Regions from separate parts of the Parageobacillus galactosidasius genome, predicted to be linked through region 2. Evidence: riboswitches for the same ligand, from Rfam matches in the RefSeq annotation. Region 2 holds a riboswitch; the other holds the start of a gene.
The links. Region 2 has a riboswitch for S-adenosylmethionine ahead of mtnK (S-methyl-5-thioribose kinase). Riboswitches for the same ligand answer to the same signal wherever they lie in the genome.

Region 1 (8,111 bases), 150 kb from region 2:
GCTTCGCTCAACCGGTGGGTGATGAACATGAGGACGAACGCCGCGATGAACACGGCCGCAAACCCTTGGACAAGCCGTTTCACCTACTTTCGCCCCCCTATCCCGTACATTCGGCCGCCTTTTTGGCTGAGCACGTAATAGCCGATGACAAGCAGCATCGTAAATAAAAATAGCAGCGTCGACAGCGCATTGATCGATAAGGAAATGCCCTGGCGCGCCCGCGAATAAATTTCCACCGACAGCGTCGAGAACCCATTTCCCGTGACAAAAAACGTCACGGCAAAGTCATCGAGCGAATACGTAAGCGCCATGAAAAAGCCCGCCCATATGCTCGGAGCCAAAAACGGCAGCACGACGCTTGACAGCACTTGCCAAGGCCCTGCTCCTAAATCTCTAGCCGCATCAATCAGCATCGGGCTCATTTCCTCGAGTTTCGGCAGCACCATTAACACGACAATCGGCACGCTAAAAGCAATGTGAGACAACAGCACGGACGTAAAGCCGAGCTTGATGCCGGCCACCGTAAACAGCAACAAAAACGAAGCGCCGATGATGACATCCGGACTGACGATCAACACGTTGTTGAGAGCAAGAAGGGCGTTTTTCGTCCGCTGCCGCTTGACATAGTAAATGGCGAGCGCTCCGATGACCCCGAGTATGGTCGCGACCGCCGCCGACAGCAGCGCAATGACGATTGTATTCAAAACGATGATGAGCAAGCGGTCGTCGGACAGCACGTCGCGGTACCATTTAAACGTGAACGATTGAAAATCGTGCATCGTCCCGCCGCTGTTGAACGAATAATACATCAAATATACAATCGGCGTATACATCACGGCAAACACGGCTAACAGGTACACACGTCCCCACCAATGCGTCCGTTTCATCGGCTTCCCTCTTTCCTTCCGGTTCCTGTCAGGACGACGATGACCGCCATCGCGATCATTAACACAACAGCGATCGTCGCCCCCATTCCCCAGTTTTGGGTGACAAGAAAATGCTGCTCAATGGCCGTGCCGAGCGTAATGACGCGGTTGCCCGCAATGAGGCGCGTAATCATAAACAGCGACAACGCCGGGATGAATACCGCCTGGCAGCCGGCCTTCACCCCGCCAAGCGTGAGCGGGAAGACGACGCGGCGGAACGTCGTCCAAGCCGAAGCGCCCAAATCGCGGGCGGCATCGACCAGCGATGGCGGCAGCTCCTCCAGCGCGTTGAAAATCGGCAGCACCATAAACGGAATAAAAATGTACACCGACACAAAGACAAAACTGAAATCGGTGAACAACAGCTGCCGCGGCCCGACGCCCAGCGCTTTCAACAAAGCGTTGGCCAGCCCGTACGTGCCGAACAGCCCTAAAAACGCATACACCTTCAGCAGCAAATTCACCCACATCGGCAAAATAAGCAACAACAGCCATAGCTGCTTGTGCCGCGTCTTCGTCAGCCAATAGGCGGTCGGATAGCCGATGAGCAGCGACACAAGCGTGATTAAAAACGCATACCAAAACGAATACGCCATCATTTTCAAATAAATGGGCGTCCACACGGATTTGTAGTTGGACAACGTCCAATGGCCGTCAAGATCCAAAAACGATTCATACACCAAAAAGACAATCGGGGCCACGACAAACAGCACAAGCCAAATGCCATAAGGGATTAAATACCAGTTCCGCCACGCCCGTTCCGTCATGCGTCCTCATCCTCCTTTTCGAGTCGCATGACGTGAATCGCTTCCGGTTCAAAACGAAGGCCGACCGTTTCCCCGACTTCGGCCTTTTTCGTCGAATGGACAAGCCATTCGTTGCCGTTTTCGTCATAGCCGCAAATTTCATAATGGACACCGCGGAATAAGAGCGAATCGACGCGGATGACGATCTGCCCGTCTTCCGGCGCCGCGAGCTCCAAATCTTCCGGGCGGATGACGACATCGACCGGTTCGTTTGGCGCGAAGCCGCGGTCAACACACGCAAACTGTTTGCCGGCAAATTCGACGAGGAAATCGTCGATCATGCGCCCTGACAAAATGTTCGATTCGCCAATGAAATCGGCGACGAATCGATTGACAGGCTCGTCGTAAATGTCTTTCGGCGTCCCAAACTGCTGAATTTTTCCTTTATTCAGAACAAAAATGTAATCGGACATCGCCAATGCTTCTTCTTGATCATGCGTGACAAAAATGAACGTAATCCCTAAGCGGCGCTGCAATTCACGAAGTTCATACTGCATTTCCGTGCGCAGTTTCAAATCCAAGGCTGACAGCGGTTCATCCAAGAGCAGCACCTCAGGTTCATTGACAATCGCCCGGGCAATGGCGACGCGCTGACGCTGGCCGCCGGACATTTCTTGAATGCGGCGGCGCTTATAGCCGTCTAAGTTGACAAACCGAAGCGCTTCCCTCACTTTCTCGCGAATGTCGGTTTCTTTCATCTTTTTCACGCGCAAACCAAACGCAACGTTTTCAAACACATCGAGATGAGGGAACAATGCATAGTCTTGAAAAACAGTGTTGACTTGCCGTTTGTTCGGCGGGACGTTTTGAATCGGCTTTCCGTGGAAATAAATCGTTCCTTCCGTCGGCTCGATAAACCCGGCAATCAGCCGCAAAATCGTTGTCTTCCCACAACCCGACGGTCCAAGCAGCGTATAAAACTTCCCGCGCTCCATCGCAAAACTGACATCATCCAGTACGGCTGCGCCGTCGTATTCCTTCGTCACTCGCTCGAAGCGGATGATTTCTCCGTTCACTTTCAGCCCCCCATCTTCTTGATGTTCACTATTCCTAATTAGAACATAGGAGAGTAGAAAGTGCAACGGAAAAATATGCTTTCCGCCATGTCGGCGACTAAAAAACAAAAAGCGGCTGACTATTCCGCAGAACAGCTTCCAATTTTGCCCGCAATGCGGAAAGCCGCTGTCTCATTGATCGTTTTTTCAAATTTCCTTGCTTCACCGTATTGAATAATTTCAAAAAATACATTAAATTATATAGTAATAGTCAAGACGAAATAAACAACCGCATACGGACATTCTTATCAAGAGAGGGGGAGGGACTGGCCCGATGAACTCTCAGCAACCTGGCGGAAGTCAAGGTGCTAAATCCAGACAGGCGAAACGCCTGGAAGATAAGAAGAGACGATACATAAAAAGTCTTCTTCTTATAGAAGGCTTTTTTCTTTTACTATCTTCATAGAACGGGGGAATGATCGTGGGGCTTTTGCAAGACTTAAAAGAACGCATCCTTATCGCCGATGGAGCGATGGGAACGCTATTATACTCGCACGGCGTCGACCGATGTTTTGAAGAACTAAATTTATCAAAACCGGAAGACATCATTCACATTCATGAAGCATATATCGCCGCGGGCGCAGAAGTAATCCAAACGAATACATATGGCGCCAACTATGTCAAACTTGCCCGCTACGGATTGGAAGATGAAGTGCCATCCATTAACCGCGCGGCAGTAAGGCTCGCCAAAAAGGCGGCGGGAAATAAAGCCTATGTGCTTGGAACGATCGGCGGATTACGGAGCATCAACAAAAGCGCCGTTTCCATCGACGAAGTAAAGCGGACGTTTCGCGAGCAATTATTTGTGCTTTTAAACGAAGACGTCGATGGCTTATTGCTCGAGACATATTACGATTTGGAAGAATTGCAGACGGTGCTTGCAATCGCGCGCAAAGAAACGGATAAGCCGATTATCGCGCACGTCTCCCTCCACGAAGTTGGCGTCTTGCAAGACGGCACTCCCCTTTCTGAAGCGTTGGCGCGCTTGGAGCAGTTGGGAGCTGATGTCATCGGTCTAAATTGCCGTCTCGGTCCATATCATATGATTCGTTCGCTCGAGGAAGTGCCGCTGCCGAAAAAAGCGTTTCTTTCCGCGTATCCGAACGCAAGCTTGCCGGATTATCGCGACGGACGGCTTATCTATGAAACAAACACCGATTATTTTAAAGAAACGGCTCTTGCCTTCCGTGAACAAGGCGTGCGCCTGATTGGCGGGTGCTGCGGCACGACGCCGAAACATATCGAAGCGATAGCAAACGCCTTAACCGATCGGACACCGATTACAGAAAAAGTCGTTAAACAACGTCATGTTCCGATTTCTATCCAAACAAACGAACCAAATGCCGCCCCGCCGTTGCAGGATATCGTACGTAAGCGGCGCTCGGTGATCGTCGAGCTTGATCCGCCGAAAAAATTAGGGATCGCGAAATTTTTAGAAGGCGCCAAAGCGCTGAAAGAAGCGAACATTGATGCGTTGACATTGGCCGATAACTCGCTGGCAACTCCACGAATCAGCAACATGGCGCTCGGCTCCATCGTCAAAGAGCAGCTCGGCATCCGCCCGCTTATTCATATTACATGCCGCGACCGCAATTTAATCGGCTTGCAGTCGCACTTGATGGGCCTGCATACGCTCGGCATCACCGATGTGCTCGCCATCACCGGAGACCCATCGAAAATCGGCGATTTTCCTGGAGCGACATCCGTCTATGATTTATCGTCCTTTGATTTAATCCGGCTGATTCGCCAATTTAACGAAGGGCTTTCGTATTCCGGAAAATCGCTCGGGCAAAAAACAAACTTCTCGATTGCCGCGGCCTTTAACCCGAACGTCCGTCATTTAGATAAGGCTGTAGAGCGTCTGGAGAAAAAAATTCAATGCGGCGCCCATTATTTTATCACCCAGCCGCTTTATTCCGAGCGGCAAATCGAAGAGGTGTATGAAGCGACGAAGCATCTTGAGACGCCGATTTACATCGGCATTATGCCGCTAGTGAGCGCGCGCAACGCCGATTTCCTTCATCATGAAGTGCCGGGAATTACTCTTTCTGATGAAATCCGCTCTCGCATGGCGGCATGCGCGAATGACCCAGTGCAATCTGCGCGCGAAGGAATCGCAATTGCCAAATCGCTCATTGACGCCGCTTTTGACTTATTTAACGGCATCTACTTAATTACGCCGTTTTTGCGCTATGAAATGACCGTCGAACTCGTTCGCTACATTCATGAAAAGGAACAAGCCGCACAAGAAAGGAAGGTACTCCATGGGTAACATCACACTTGAGCAACAGCTCGAAAAAAAAATATTAATTATTGACGGCGCAATGGGAACGATGATTCAAAGCGCGAAGCTCTCAGCTGATGATTTCGGCGGAGAAGCATACGAAGGATGCAACGAATATTTGACGCTCACCGCTCCGCATGTGATCGAGCGCATTCATGAAGCATATTTGCAGGCGGGAGCGGATATTATCGAAACAAACACGTTCGGTGCGACAAACGTTGTATTAGATGAATATCATCTTGGCCATTTAGCGCTAGAGTTAAATATCGAATCCGCCAAGCTTGCGCGCAAAGCAGCCGACGCCTACTCTACTCCCGAATGGCCACGCTTTGTCGCCGGTTCAATGGGACCGACGACAAAAACGCTATCCGTTACAGGAGGCATTACGTTCGAACAATTAGTTGCTGCTTACGAAGAACAAGCGCGAGGACTATTGCTTGGCGGCGTCGACTTGCTTTTATTGGAAACATGCCAAGACACCTTAAACGTCAAAGCCGGCTTTATCGGCATTTCCAAGGCGTTTGAAGCGGTCGGAAAAAAAGTGCCGATTATGATTTCCGGAACGATTGAACCAATGGGAACAACATTAGCAGGACAAACGATTGAATCGTTTTTCATCTCCGTACAGCATATGAAGCCGTTCGCGGTCGGATTAAACTGCGCGACCGGCCCCGAGTTTATGACCGACCATTTGCGCACGCTTGCTTCCTTGGCGAACACTGCTGTAAGCTGCTATCCGAACGCCGGGCTTCCGGATGAAGAAGGCTGCTATCACGAGACACCGGAGATGTTAGCGAAAAAAATCCAACGATTCGCTGAAAAAGGATGGATTAACATCGTCGGCGGTTGCTGCGGAACAACTCCGGAACATATTCGCGCCATCGCCGAAGCGGTCCGAGACATTCCACCGCGGCCGATTCCGAAATCTTTTGACGTTCATGCCGTTTCCGGCATCGATCCGCTTATTTACGATGAAACAATGCGTCCGCTGTTTGTCGGCGAGCGCACAAACGTAATCGGTTCGCGCAAATTTAAACGGCTCATCGCTGAAGGAAAATATGAAGAAGCGGCGGAAATTGCCCGCGCGCAAGTAAAAAACGGCGCGCACGTCATCGATATTTGCTTAGCCGACCCGGACCGCAATGAACAAGAAGATATGGAAAAGTTTATCCAACAAGTCGTAAAAAAAGTAAAAGTGCCGCTTGTCATTGATTCAACCGATGAACGCGTTATTGAACGTGCTCTCACTTATTCACAAGGGAAAGCAATCATTAACTCGATTAATTTGGAAGACGGCGAAGAACGGTTTGAAAAAGTCATTCCTCTCCTTCACAAATATGGTGCTGCCGTTGTTGTCGGAACGATTGATGAACAGGGAATGGCGATTCATGCTGAGCGGAAGCTGGAAATTGCCTTGCGTTCGCATGACTTGCTCGTCAACAAATACGGAGTTTCCCCGCATGACATTATTTTTGACCCGCTTGTGTTCCCGGTCGGCACCGGCGATGAACAATATATTGGCGCGGCCAAGGAAACGATCGAAGGCATCCGTCTCATTAAAGAACGGCTTCCGCAATGTTTAACAATACTTGGCATCAGCAATGTCTCATTCGGGCTTCCGCCGGTTGGGCGGGAAATTTTAAACTCCGTCTTTTTGTACCATTGCACGCAGGCCGGGCTCGATTACGCGATCGTCAATACAGAAAAATTGGAGCGATTCGCTTCGATTTCGGAAGAAGAAGTGCGGTTGGCTGAAGAACTGCTGTTTAACACGAACGATGAAACGTTAAACACGTTTATCCAATTTTACCGCGATAAAACGAAAGAACCAAAAAAAATAAAAACCGAGCTTAGCCTTGAGGAGCGGCTCGCGGGCTATGTCATCGAAGGCACGAAAGAAGGATTGTACGCCGATTTGGAACAAGCGCTGCAAACGTATTCCGACCCGCTTGACATCATTAACGGACCGCTGATGGAGGGGATGGATGAAGTTGGGCGGCTGTTTAATAACAATCAACTCATTGTTGCCGAAGTATTGCAAAGCGCGGAAGTGATGAAAGCAGCGGTCGCCTTTTTAGAACCATATATGGAGAAAAAGGAAAACAGTACAAAAGGAAAAGTGCTTCTCGCCACCGTCAAAGGCGATGTGCATGACATCGGCAAAAACTTGGTCGACATCATTTTAAGCAACAACGGCTTTCACGTCATCGACCTAGGCATTAAAGTGGCGCCGCAAAAGCTGATCGAAGCCGTTCAAGCCGAAAAACCGGATATTATCGGTTTATCAGGGCTTCTTGTCAAATCCGCCCAGCAAATGGTCGTCACCGCGCAAGATTTGCGGCAAGCGGGCATCTCGATCCCGATTTTAGTCGGCGGTGCGGCATTATCGCGTAAATTCACGGAAAACAAAATCGCTCCGGAATATGATGGAATCGTATTATACGCAAAAGACGCCATGGAAGGACTGGCGCTGGCAAATCAGCTGCAGCAAAACGAAATCGAATATACAAAAACAAAAAAGCAAGAAACGGAAACAGAAAAAACGACACCAACGGCTATTGCGGCAAAGTCGAACGTCTCGACCGACGTTCCCGTGTTTGTGCCAACAGATTTAGAACGCCATATATTGAAAGATATTTCGCTTTCGCATATTATTCCATACGTCAACTGGCAAATGGTATTAGGACATCACCTTGGGTTAAAAGGAAAAGTAAAACGGCTGCTTGAGGAAAAAGATGAAAAAGCGCTTATGTTAAAGCAAGTCGTCGATGACCTGCTTGATGAGGCCCAGCGCAACAACTGGATTACGCCAGCGGCGGTATATCAATTTTTCCCGGCGCAAAGTGAAGGAAACCGGATTTACATTTACTCGCCAAAAGACAAACGGACCATTATCGAAATGTTTGAATTTCCAAGACAGCCAAGAGAGCCATACCTTTGTTTAGCTGATTACTTGAAATCTACAGAAAGCGGACAAATCGACTATGTGGGATTTTTCGCCGTCACCGCCGGAAAAGGCATTCGCGAACTTTCGCAGCGA
Region 2 (8,111 bases):
CATCGTTAGTCCATTGAGCAGAACCCCCATTAAAATCGAGCCAAACAGCGTGCCGATGACGTTCGGTTTTCCCGCGCCAAACACGGAAAAGCCGATATAAGCGGCAGCTACTCCATCCATTAAAAAGGAGGCTCCTGCTGATACTTGTCCTGTTCCGATGCGGGAAGCGAGAACAATCCCGCCGAGCGCGGCAAAAAATCCGCTGATCACGTAAGCGTAAGTGCGGTAGCGATTGACAGGGATTCCCGAAAGCCGTGCTGCTTCCCGATTTTCTCCCGTCATATAAAACAATCTTCCTGGTTTGGTATATGTTAAAAATAGATGAGCAGCAATGACGACCACTAGCATTAATAAAACAGAAAACGGAATGCCGAATACTTCCCCTTGACCGATAAATAAAAAGGAAGGAATGAATTTGCCCGGCGCCGTTCCTCCGTCTGGAAGCGGCATGTCGTTGTAAATGGAAAATCCTTTCGTGTACGTCAGCTGCACGCCGTTAATCGCATACATCGTCGCCAATGTAGCCAGTAAATCCGGCAATTTTAATTTCACAATTAATAACGAGTTTAATAAGCCGACGGCGACTCCCAGTAAAAGCGGAACAAGCAACGTCACTAGAATTTCCTGGCGGTATAATACGAGTGCCGCGGCGCTTGCGATCGTTGCTAGGCTGACGGTCGAACCAACAGATAAATCAAATCCATCCACAATTAGAGAAAAGGTGATGCCAATAGCGACGAGTGTGACGATGGAAATAGATCGTAAAATATCGCTGAAATTTTCATACGTAAAAAACCGATCAAGAGTAATGCCAAAATAAGCAATGACGACGAGAATGGCAAGCAGTGTGCCATGCTTATATAAAAATTCAAGAAGAGATGGCGCTTGCTTTTTCTTGGCGATCGAAACGGCTGGCTGTGCCATCCAAATCACCTCCGCTGCAGTAATAAATCAATTGTTCATAGGTGGTATCACGCGCGGAAACACGTTTAACAAGCTGTCCGCCTACCATGATATAAATCGTATCAGCGATATCGAGCAGTTCTTGAAATTCACTCGTTAAATATAAAATCGCTTTTCCTTCATCGGCGAGGGAGCGGATGATCGAAAATACCTCTTGTTTCGCGTTGACATCAATACCTTTTGTCGGTTCATCAAAAATGAATACATCAGCGTTTGTCTTTAACCATTTGCCAATGACGACTTTTTGTTGATTGCCGCCGCTTAGCTGTTTGACAACCGCTTGCGGAAAAGGCGGATGAATTCGTAATACATCCACTAAATGTTGAGCAACTTGTGTTTCTTTCTTTTGCAACACCCATTGCCACTTTGTTAATGATGATAATAGCCGAACCGTAAGATTCGTACGGACTGTTTCATTTAAGAAAAGCCCTTGTTTTCTCCGCTCTTCCGGAATAAGGCAGATTCCAGCCGCAATCGCTTCTTTTGGCGAGGAGAACGTATAACGCTTTCCATCGATCCACCATTCTCCCGTCGCTTTTGTATGGGCGATTAGACTTTCGGCGAGTTCGGTTTTCCCGGCTCCAGCAAGTCCGGCAATGCCGACGATTTCCCCTTTATGAATTTCCAAATCGACGGTTGTGCCTGTTTTCGCGATGCGCAGCTGTTCCACTTTGAAAAGAATGTCATCACTGTATGTGCGTGCTTCTTTTTGCACGGTTGTATAAGCGCGTCCAACCATATGTTGAATCATTTCTTCTAGTGAAAGGGTGGAAACATCGCCATGGTGGACGACGTTTCCGTCACGCAAGATGGTGACGCGGTCGCAAATCTCTTTTACCTCTTTCAATTTGTGAGAAATATAAATGAATGAAACTCCCTGTGCTTTTAAATCGTTGATAATTGTAAACAGCCGCTTCGTCTCTGTTTCACTGAGCGCGGCGGTCGGCTCATCTAAAATAATGTATCGGGCCGATGAGGAGAGCACTTTTGCTAAAACGATGAGCTGTTTTTCATGCAAGGTGCATTCGCGAATAAGCTTGTTCGGCGAAATCGACAGACCAACTTGGCGCAAAAGCTTTGCGGCCCGATGTTTTTGCTGTTTCCATGAAAGAAGAGGCTTTTGTTTTGTATCAACGATGTCGCTAGCAGCAATATTTTCATAGACGGTCAGCGATGGAAACAGGGCGGTATCGACCTCTTGAACAACTAATCCAATGCCTGCTTTTTTCGCATCAGCAGGAGAAGAAAATCGGCGCTCTTCTCCATCTATTGTTATCGTGCCTTTGTCTGGAAAAAGGGCGCCGGCGAGAATTTTCATCAATGTGCTTTTCCCAGCTCCATTCATCCCTAAAAGGGCGTGAACTTCTCCTTTTTGTACATGGAGATTCACGCCGTTTAATACGTTTACCGTGCCAAACGATTTATAAATATTGTTCATATAAAGACCGTTCATTTGTTTTTCACCTGTGCTTCCAATGTTTTCATCCAAGGGGAAATGGCAACATTTGATTGCCCCCAGCCGGAAATGTATTCATGAAGCTCATTCATCGAAACTTGTTGGTTAGGCAAATCGGATCGTTTGACTAAATGCGGTTCTAGTGAATAAATGTTTGGCGTTTTCTCGCCAGCAATTTTTTGATACGCAAAGCGAACTTGAACGCGACCGACTTCGGCTGGATCCGTTGCTGTTGTAGCGACCCAAGGGCTGTTTGGCTTTTGCATCATTTGCAAATCTTCATCGCTTAAATCGATGCCATATACTTTAATTTCATTGCGTCCTGCTTGCTCGATCGCACGCGTTGCGCCTTTGGCAAATTCATCCCAAGTCGCAAACACTGCGTCAATATCGCCTTTATTCGGATATTTTTTCAAAATCGCTTCCATTTGCGTTTGTGTGTCTAAAGCGGTATTGGCGCTGGCCGTACCAAATTTCGCCACTTCTTTGATGTTCGGATAGCGTTTTTTAAACGCATCGTAAATCACATGACGACGTTCCATCGGTGTAAATCCGCCAACCCAAATGGTGACGATGTTTCCTTCGCCGTTTAAGTCTTCGGCCAATGTTTTTAACGTTTTCCATGCAAGGCTGTAGTCATCTTGGTCAATCACTGTTACGCCTGGGATGTTTAAATCGTTATCGAATGCGACAACAGGAATGCCTTTTTCGACTGCTTTTTTCACCGGACCTTCCAACGCATCAGCGCGTCCGTGATCTAATAGAATCGCATCGACGTTTTGCGTAATGGCTGTTTCGACATAGGAAGCCATTTTCGTTAAGTCGTTATCCGCATTGTAAATTTGCACTTCGCCGCCAAATTTTTGCACTTGTTCTTTTACGCCAGCGATATACTGAGAAGAAAACGTGCCGATCGACATTTGCATAATGGCGGCAATTTTTATTGGTTTTTTTAATTCTTCAGGGATATCTGCTTGTTCGGTTGTTGCTGCTGTTGTTTCGCTTGCTTCTTCGGCCGTGCTGTTTTCTTGTTTGGCCGGTTTCGAACTGACGGCGTCTTGTTCATTCATGCAGCCGCTAAGGATGACGATAATGGAAAAAAGAAATGCGACTAAATAGTTAAGTCTAAATTGCTTCATGGCGAGCCTCCTTTGCAAACAGTGCTGGCAGTTCAGTTTCATAATTGCCGCGGACGATCCCTTTTTCGGTAATAATGGCCGTGATAAGGTCGTGCGGTGTTACATCGAACGCTGGATTATAAACGTTTACTCCTTCTGGAGCGATTCGCGTTCCGGCGATATGCGTCACTTCCTCTGGATTGCGTTCTTCAATCGGAATTTCTTCCCCTGTTTTGGTTGCTAAATCAATGGTCGATAATGGCGCGGCGACATAAAATGGAATGCCAAACGCTTTAGCGAGCAGCGCCAGTCCAAAGGTGCCGATTTTGTTGGCAGTGTCACCGTTGGCGGCAATTCGGTCGGCGCCGACAATGACAGCGGTAATGTTTTTCGCCTTGATCGTCTGCGCCGCCATATTGTCGGTAATAAGAGTGACGTCTACCCCCGCTTGCATCAATTCCCACGTCGTCAATCTTGCTCCTTGCAGGACCGGACGAGTTTCCGACGCGTAAACATGAAGATTCATCCCTTTTTCTTTCGCTAAATAAAACGGAGCAAGCGCCGTGCCATAGCGGGCGGTTGCGATCGAACCAGCATTGCAAATGGTTAAAACGCGGTCGCCGTTTTGAAATAAGGAAAGTGCATGCTCTCCGATGCGGCGGCATACATCTTCATCTTCAATTTGAATGCGAATCGCTTCATGGATGAGCGTCGTTTTTGCTTCGTTAACAGAGGAAACGTGGGCGATGCTGGAAACAAGCCGGTCTAATGCCCAAAACAAGTTCACTGCGGTTGGACGAGAGCTTGCTAAGTAGTCGCGGTCCTTTCGCACGTGCTCTTTAAATTTTTCCAGTGATTCTGTTTCATATTGCTGTGCAGAAAGAGCGAGGCCGTAAGCAGCCGTAATGCCGATCGCCGGTGCGCCGCGTACTTTTAACGTGGCGATTGCGTCCCGTACATCTTCAATATCTTTTAATTCCAAATATTCCGTCACTAATGGTAGCTTTTGTTGATTTAAAATTGTAATATGAGTGTCGTTCCATTCCACAGAGCGCGGGATTGCGAATGGTTCTGCCATTATGGTTCTTCCTTTCATTGTGTTAATTCGTTGCTGCAAGCACTGTTTGTGCGAAAAGGGAACGGATTTCTTTAGTGCTAGATAATGTTTCACGTTGCAAAATGAGGCTTCTGCCAAGACGAAGGGCATAACGTTTTGCTTGTAAGCGTTCCTCTTTATCCTCAATGCCATCAAGGTCAGCGACATGTGCTAATCCAATCGTGCGGCGGATGACTTCACATCCGGCAAAGCCGATCGCGTCAATAAACGTGTGATGCAGCACGTCTTCTAACAATCCTTCTGTTTTTGCATATGGTTCTACATTGTGAGTGCGCCAAAGATCAGAAAAGATTGTCGCAAATACATCCCAAGTTTTGTCGATATGAGCAAATAACGGTTCTTGTTGTTGTTCTGGGCGGGACAACGCATTTAACAGCAAGTTTGCGAAAAATTGGCCGATGTCAAAACCGAACGGGCCATAAAACGCAAACTCTGGATCAATGATTTTCGTTTCTTCATCGCTGGCAAAAATGCTTCCAGTATGCAAATCACCGTGGATGAGCGCATCTCCTTCGGTTAAAAACTTGCGCTTTAATTTGGCGACTTCTAAGCGGAGCTTGTCATCGTTCCAAAGCGCTTCTACATCATCGCGAAGCTCGTCTTCAAAGTTGTTCGTTTCATGATTAAAGAACGGATCGGTAAATACAAGGTCTTCGGTGATTTTGCATAATTCCGGATTAACAAAACTTTGCGCCAATTGTTTTTTTTCTTGTTGATTCATGCCAAAGTCGGAAGTGTAAAACGATGTCTTTGCGATAAATTCGCCAATATGCTGCGATAAAAGCGGATACGTTTTTCCTTCAATCAACCCTTTGCGGGCGATTTGCAAGTGAGATAAATCTTCCATAACGGTAATTGCCAAAGATTCATCGGAATAGTATACTTTTGGCACGTATTGCGGAACATAGCTTGCGAATGTGCGCAGCGCATTGCTTTCAATAACAGCGCGTTTTAATGTGAGCGGCCAGCTTTCACCGACTACTTTTGCGTACGGGAGCGCTTGTTTTACGATAATTCCTTTCTTTGTTTGCTGATCGACAACGCGGAAAACAAGATTTAAGTTGCCATCGCCAATTTCGCGGCAGGCAAGCGGTGTTCCTTCCGGAAAAAGACCGAGACGGACCGCCAAAGAGATTGCGCCTTGTTCCGTTAATGGTTCATAAACCGTTGGATGAGAAACTGGCATAATGTAAAACTCCCTCCTTCATGTAAATTAAAAAGCCTCTTTCTGCATAGAAAGAGGCTTGAAGATTCCATATCTTCGCACCTCTTATCTTTCAGAAAGAACGAGTCTTTCTGTTGGACTTAGCACCGTGCCCTGCGGAAGTAGCGAACTTCCGGCGCCAAAAAGTGCGCCCTATCTCACGATAGTATTACGGTCGGTTGCTGGGCTTCATTGGGCCAATTCCCTCAGCCAACTCTTGATAAGAGTGTGTCAGCATATTCAATTTTTTAATTTTCGCTATGTTGGCAATTTTGAAGTTTTATGCTTGATACGAATCATACATGGTCACGAAATGATTTGTCAACTCTTTTTTAAAAAATTTTTTTCTGCAGCGATGTAGTCGTTAGCTCTGCGGTCCGCAAAAATCGGGATTTGTTTTCGCACTTCTCTTACTTTTTGAAGATCGATTTGTGCCATTAACGTACAAGGTTCTTCATTTGCTTCTGCAATGATTTCTCCCCATGGGTCAACCACCAGCGAATGACCGGCAAAGACATTGTTTGGATCGCTTCCAGCGCGATTGCACGCGATGACGTAGCATTGATTTTCAATCGCGCGCGCTGCAAGCAGTGTACGCCAATGCGAAAGGCGAGGAAGCGGCCACTCGGCGACGACAAATAACACTTCCGCCCCTTGGACCATATGGACGCGAATCCATTCTGGGAAGCGGATGTCATAACAAATGACGCCTGCACATTGAGTGTTTTCTAATGTGAACAATCCCATTTCTTCCCCTGGCTGTAAGTAAAGATGTTCATCCATCAGCTGGAACAAATGGAGTTTGCTATATTCGCCAACGATGATACCGTTTCGGTCGGCGATGTACATTGTATTGGTGACGCCGCGATCTGTTTTTCTGGCAATTGATCCAGCGACAATATTGACATGATGCGACTTGGCAAGTTTTTGAATGAACGCTTTTGTACGCATACCGCCCTCATCGGCAATCTCATCGAGTCTGGTTAAGTCATAGCCAGTCGTCCATAGTTCAGGAAGGACGATAATATCTGGGTGATTTTTTGAAATTTTTTCTATTTCTCTTTCAACGCGCCGTTCGTTTTCATTAGGATTGCCAAAAGCGATATCTAGCTGAAGACATGCGATTTTTATCGTCATGAACATTCACCTCGAAAAAATTTTACTTTACATTTTGATTTTTACGATATATGATTTTTCACTAGAATTTCAAGAAAATTTTTGAGAAGGTGTTAACGCGATGAAACAATTTCCACTATCTGAGTTATTGCAGAGCCTTCCAAAACAGTTTTTTGCTTCGCTTGTCGATAAAGTCGCAAAAAAAATGGCGGAGGGGCATGACATCATCAATTTAGGGCAAGGAAATCCCGACCAGCCGACTCCACCGCATATCGTGGAGGCGATGCAAAAAGCGGTGGCGAACCCAAAATATCACAAATACTCGCCATTTCAAGGGTATTCCTTTTTGAAACGCGCCGTTGCTAAGTTTTATGAGCGCGAATACGGCGTTGCCATTGATCCGGAAAAAGAAGTGGCGGTTTTGTTTGGCGGGAAAGCGGGTCTTGTGGAGATCCCGCAATGTTTAGCCAATCCAGGCGATATTGTGCTCGTGCCTGACCCGGGATATCCGGATTATTGGTCGGGGATTGCGCTGGCGCGCGCGGAAATGGTGATGATGCCATTGCGTGCGGAAAATCAGTTTTTGCCTGATTATGATGAAATTCCTGCGAGTATTGCGGAAAAAGCAAAAATCATGTTTTTAAACTATCCAAATAATCCAACCGGGGCGATCGCTTCTAAGGAGTTTTTTGAAGAAACGGTGTCGTTTGCCGCAAAACACGGAATTTGTGTCGTTCATGATTTTGCTTACGGTGCGATTGGCTTTGACGGAAAAAAACCGGTCAGCTTTCTTCAAGCAGAGGGGGCAAAAGAAATTGGCGTTGAAATTTATACATTCTCCAAAACATATAATATGGCGGGCTGGCGCGTGGCGTTTGCCGTTGGAAATGAGAGCGTGATCGCGGCGATTAACTTGCTGCAAGACCATTTATATGTGAGTTTGTTTGGCGCCATTCAAGAAGCGGCGGCAACCGCATTGCTTTCTTCGCAGCGCTGCGTGGAAGAGCTTGTCGCACTGTATGAATCGCGGCGCAATACGCTTATTGACGCGTTGCGGCAAATTGGCTGGGATGTCGACGCCCCAAAAGGTTCATTTTTTGCGTGGCTTCCGGTGCCGAGCGGATGGACATCGGAACG

Region 1: linked by a shared signal. The riboswitch ahead of B9L23_RS04165 (bifunctional homocysteine S-methyltransferase/methylenetetrahydrofolate reductase) and the one ahead of mtnK (S-methyl-5-thioribose kinase) in region 2 are both predicted to bind S-adenosylmethionine.

Annotation. Positions count from the first base shown of each region.
Region 1 is NZ_NDYL01000001.1:778,561-786,671, reverse strand. It holds gene B9L23_RS04185 (ABC transporter substrate-binding protein) at 1-83, opposite strand, end outside; gene B9L23_RS04180 (ABC transporter permease) at 84-887, opposite strand; gene B9L23_RS04175 (ABC transporter permease) at 884-1,693, opposite strand; gene B9L23_RS04170 (ABC transporter ATP-binding protein) at 1,690-2,748, opposite strand; gene B9L23_RS20280 (hypothetical protein) at 2,809-2,961, shown strand; SAM riboswitch class I at 3,030-3,132, shown strand; gene B9L23_RS04165 (bifunctional homocysteine S-methyltransferase/methylenetetrahydrofolate reductase) at 3,209-5,059, shown strand; gene metH (methionine synthase) at 5,052-8,111, shown strand, end outside.
Region 2 is NZ_NDYL01000001.1:928,074-936,184, forward strand. It holds gene B9L23_RS04950 (ABC transporter permease) at 1-924, opposite strand, end outside; gene B9L23_RS04955 (sugar ABC transporter ATP-binding protein) at 869-2,416, opposite strand; gene B9L23_RS04960 (sugar ABC transporter substrate-binding protein) at 2,413-3,558, opposite strand; gene mtnA (S-methyl-5-thioribose-1-phosphate isomerase) at 3,545-4,615, opposite strand; gene mtnK (S-methyl-5-thioribose kinase) at 4,638-5,840, opposite strand; SAM riboswitch class I at 5,922-6,085, opposite strand; gene B9L23_RS04975 (carbon-nitrogen family hydrolase) at 6,180-6,995, opposite strand; gene B9L23_RS04980 (pyridoxal phosphate-dependent aminotransferase) at 7,096-8,111, shown strand, end outside.